Regions from separate parts of the Streptomyces sp. NPDC127129 genome, predicted to be linked through region 1. Evidence: riboswitches for the same ligand, from Rfam matches in the RefSeq annotation. Region 1 holds a riboswitch; the other holds the start of a gene.
What was found. A riboswitch is a leader RNA that binds a small molecule or an ion and turns the genes downstream of it on or off. The one in region 1 is predicted to bind thiamine pyrophosphate.
Positions count from the first base shown of each region.

Region 1 (2,195 bases):
TGTAGAACGGCGCCTCCTCGCAGATCTCCTGCTGGAGGTCGATGTTCTCCTTGATCTTGTGCATCGGGACGTGGCCCGGGCCCTCGATCATCGTCTGCACGTTGTGGCGCTTGGCGATCGTGTTCAGCTCACCGAGCGTGCGCAGCTCGGCGAACTGCGCCTCGTCGTTGGCGTCGGCGATCGAGCCGGGCCGCAGGCCGTCGCCCAGCGAGTACGTGACGTCGTACGTCGCCAGGATCTCGCAGAGCTCCTCGAAGTTCGTGTAGAGGAAGTTCTCCTTGTGGTGCGCGAGGCACCAGGCGGCCATGATCGAGCCGCCGCGCGAGACGATGCCGGTCTTGCGACGGGCCGTCAGCGGCACGTACGGCAGCAGCACGCCGGCGTGGACCGTCATGTAGTCGACGCCCTGCTCGGCCTGCTCGATGACCGTGTCCTTGTAGATCTCCCAGGTCAGCTCCTCGGCCTTCCCGTCGACCTTCTCCAGGGCCTGGTAGAGCGGCACGGTGCCGATCGGCACGGGAGAGTTGCGCAGCACCCACTCGCGCGTGGTGTGGATGTTGCGGCCGGTGGAGAGGTCCATGACCGTGTCCGCGCCCCACTTGGTCGCCCAGGTCATCTTCTCCACCTCCTCCTCGATGGAGGAGGTGACGGCGGAGTTGCCGATGTTGGCGTTGACCTTCACCAGGAACCGCTTGCCGATGATCATCGGCTCGATCTCCGGGTGATTGACGTTGGCCGGAAGGACGGCCCGACCTGCCGCGATCTCCTCCCGTACGACCTCGGGGGAGACGTTCTCGCGGATCGCGACGTACTCCATCTCCGGGGTGATCTCGCCCCGGCGGGCGTACGCGAGCTGGGTCACCGCCTGGCCGTCTCGGCCCCGGCGGGGCTGGCGCGGGCGGCCGGGGAAGACCGCGTCGAGGTTCTTCAGGCCACCGCGCGGCGAGGTGTGCTTGATGCCGTCGTCCTCGGGGCGGACCGGGCGGCCCGCGTACTCCTCCGTGTCGCCCCGCGCGATGATCCAGTTCTCGCGCAGCGGCGGGAGGCCGCGCCGTACGTCGGTGTCGATGGTGGGGTCGGTGTACGGACCGGACGTGTCGTACAGCGTCACGTCCTTGCCGTTGGTGAGGTGCACCTGTCGGACGGGCACCCGGAGGTCGGGGCGCGAGCCCTCGACGTATCCCTTGTGCCAGCCCGGCTTGCGCTCGTCCTGAGCCTCGTTCTGGCTGGTGGCAGGCGTGCGTGCATCCTGAATGGTCATGAGACCGATCTCCCTACGCCGGCATTACCCGGTAACAGGTTCGGCGGTCGGCGCAGCCTCCTCCCGTACGTACATCGGTACGCGCGTACGGTGATCAGCGCCCTCTCAGCCCGGTGCTCCGAGCTCCCGCGTGTGCAAAGGTGGCACCACGCTAGCGTCAACCCGGCCATGCTGAACAGTGGGCCCCCGCCGTTCTTGCGATGATCGGTCGGTGACTTCCTCGCAGCAGACCCCGGAACCCGACGGCCACGACGGACACGGCGACGTCGGTCACGGACCCGGTGACGTCGGTCACGGGCACGGCCACACCCACAGCCACGGACCGGCCGCGCCCGTCTCCCGGCATCTGCGCAGAATCATCGCCGCCGTCCTGATCCCGTTCGCCACGGCCGTCGTGGTCGGGCTCGTCGTCCTGTGGCCCGGCGGGGCCCCGGAGCACGAACGCACCGGCGTCGGCTTCGACCGGCAGACCTACCAGGGCAAGGTCACCTCGGTCGAGCAGGTCGACTGCCAGGACGTGAACGCCGGTCAGGTGCCGCCGACCGGGGACGTCTCGACGCCCCAGGGGCGTGAGGCGCTCAACGCGCAGCAGGGGCAGTGCGAGAAGGCGACGATCGAGGTCACCAGCGGTCCGGACAAGGGCCGTACCTTCACCGAGATCGTGCAGCCGGACGCACCGCGTCAACTGGACGAGGGGCAGGGCGTGGTGGTGGCGTACGCGCCCGACGCCCCACGCGATCTGCAGTATTCGGTGACGGACGTCGACCGCAAGATTCCGCTGGCCGTCCTCGCCGGGATCTTCGCCCTCGCCGTGGTGCTCGTCGGACGGATGCGCGGCGTGATGGCACTGATCGCGCTGGCGATCAGCTTCATGGTGCTGACCTTCTTCATCCTGCCGGCGATTCTGCAGGGGTCGAATCCGCTGGTGGTGGCG
Region 1 covers NZ_JBHXTV010000006.1:98,681-100,875, forward strand. Annotated here, with positions in the region: gene thiC (phosphomethylpyrimidine synthase ThiC) at 1-1,261, opposite strand, end outside; TPP riboswitch at 1,255-1,401, opposite strand; gene ACFVGW_RS13435 (YibE/F family protein) at 1,473-2,195, shown strand, end outside.

Region 2 (2,195 bases), on a different contig from region 1:
AAGCGCGCCCGTGGTGAGCAGCTCGGCCATGACGTCACCGGTGACCGGCGTGAGCAGGACCCCGTTGCGATAGTGCCCGGTGGCCAGCTGGAGGCCGGGCAGCGCGGTCGGGCCGAGCAGGGGCGCGTTGTCGGGGGAGGCGGGCCGCAGACCCGCCAGCGTCTCGGTGAGCGGCAGCTCGGTGAGACCCGGTACGAGCTCGTGCGCGTCCCGGAGCAGCTCGTAGACCCCGCCCGCCGTGACGGTGGTGTCCCAGCCCAGCTCCTCGCTGGTCGCGCCGATCACGAGCTCCCCGTTCTCGCGGGGCACCAGATAGACGTGGCTGCCGCGGACGACGGCGCGGACGGTCCGGGACAGGAACGGGGCGAAGGCGCGCGGCACGGTGAGCCGCAGCACCTGTCCCTTCACCGGGCGTACGGGAGGCAGGACGTCCCGCGGCACTCCGGCGAGCCGCCCGCTGAGGCTGCCCGCGGCCAGGACCACCTGCTCCGCGGCGAGCTCGGAGCCGTCCGCGAGCACCACACCCGTGGCCCGGTCCCGTACCACCGTCAGCCGATCGGCGAGATCCCGGTGGAAGACCACCCCGGCCCGCTCGCAGGCGGTGACCAGCGCGGCGGCGAGCCGGCGCGGATCGACCTGGTGGTCGCCGTCGACCCGGAGCCCACCGCGCACCCCCGGCGCCAGCATCGGCTCCAGGCGCCGGCACTCGCGTCCGCTGAGCCACTCCGACTCCAGGCCGCAGCGGATCTGCAGTGCGTGGAGTTCGCGCAGATGTGCCCGGTCGTCGGCGTCGAGGGCGACGGCGAGCGTGCCGGAGGCGCGGTAGCCGACGTCGTGCCCCGTGGCGTCCCGGAGTTCGGCGACGAACTCCGGATAGCGGCGCGCGGAGGCGAGGTTGAGGGCGAGCAGGGTCTCCTCGCCGTAGTGGAGTTCGGTGACGGCGGCCAGCATCCCGGCGGCCACCCGGGCGGCCCCGCCGCCCGGTTCGGGGTCCACGACCGCGGTGCTCAGCCCGCGCTGCGCGGCCCGCCAGGCCGTGACCAGGCCGATGATTCCGCCCCCGACGACGAGAACGTCAGAGGTCCTGCATGTACGCGACATGGGCGTCCAGCCCCTCCCTTCGCCGGCATGACCCGGATCAGGTTCGTACGGTCGGAGGCCGGCCAGCCTCCCTCTCAGCCCGGTACGTCCGGGCTCCCGCGAGTGCTCTACGTTGACGGTCAGCGTAACCCCCGCCCCCGACGCCCAGTAAGGGAGCCTCCGTGGCCCGATCCCTCGACGGACTCGTCCTCTTCCCCGTCGCCGACCAGGCGCCCGGTCAGGTAGGGACGCGCACCCGGTTCACGTACCACGAGGAGGACGGCCGGATCTGGGCCGAGTACGCGGGCGGGGACGTGGTCCGCGGCCATCTCGTCGGCACGCGCGCGGGGGACCGGCTCGACTTCCGTTACGTGCAGTTGAAGAGGGACGGATCGACCTCTTCCGGGCATTGCGTCTCCGCCGTCGTCGAGCTGCCCGACGGCCGCGTTCGACTGGAGGAGAGCTGGGCATGGGAGTCCCAGGAGGGCTCCGGCACCAGTGTCGTGGAGCAGCAGTCTTCCTGACGATTCGTCAGATGCGTAAGGTGATCGGGTGAGCGAGCAGATGCAGGCACAGCAGCGGGTCGTCGTGGTGGGCGCCGGGATGGCGGGGGTGCAGACCGCCGTCGCCCTGCGCGAGCAGGGCTTCACCGGCGCGGTCACCCTCATCGGGGCCGAGCCCCACCAGCCCTACGACCGCCCGCCCCTCTCCAAGGCGGTCCTCCTCGGCAAGGCCGAGGACTCCGCCTTCGACGTCGACTTCGAGGCGCTCGCCATCGAACTGCGCCTCGGCCTCGACGTGACCGGGCTGCGCGCCGACGCCCACGAGGTCGACACCGAGGCCGGGCCCGTCCCGTACGACGTCCTGGTCGTCGCCACCGGCGCCGAACCCGTCACCCTGCCCGGCACCGAGGGCGTGCCCGGGGTCCATCTGCTCCGCACCCTCGACGACGCCGCCCGCCTCAAGCCCGTCCTGGAACGGCGGCACGACATCGTGGTGGTCGGCGCCGGCTGGATCGGCGCCGAGTTCGCCACCGCCGCGCGCGAGGCGGGCTGCGCGGTCACCGTCGTCGAGGCCGCCGACCGCCCGCTCGCCGGCGCGCTGCCCGTCGAGGT
Region 2 covers NZ_JBHXTV010000003.1:372,037-374,231, reverse strand. Annotated here, with positions in the region: gene thiO (glycine oxidase ThiO) at 1-1,101, opposite strand, end outside; TPP riboswitch at 1,099-1,211, opposite strand; gene ACFVGW_RS07830 (hypothetical protein) at 1,263-1,604, shown strand; gene ACFVGW_RS07825 (NAD(P)/FAD-dependent oxidoreductase) at 1,645-2,195, shown strand, end outside.
Region 2: another riboswitch for thiamine pyrophosphate. It lies ahead of thiO (glycine oxidase ThiO); the one in region 1 lies ahead of thiC (phosphomethylpyrimidine synthase ThiC).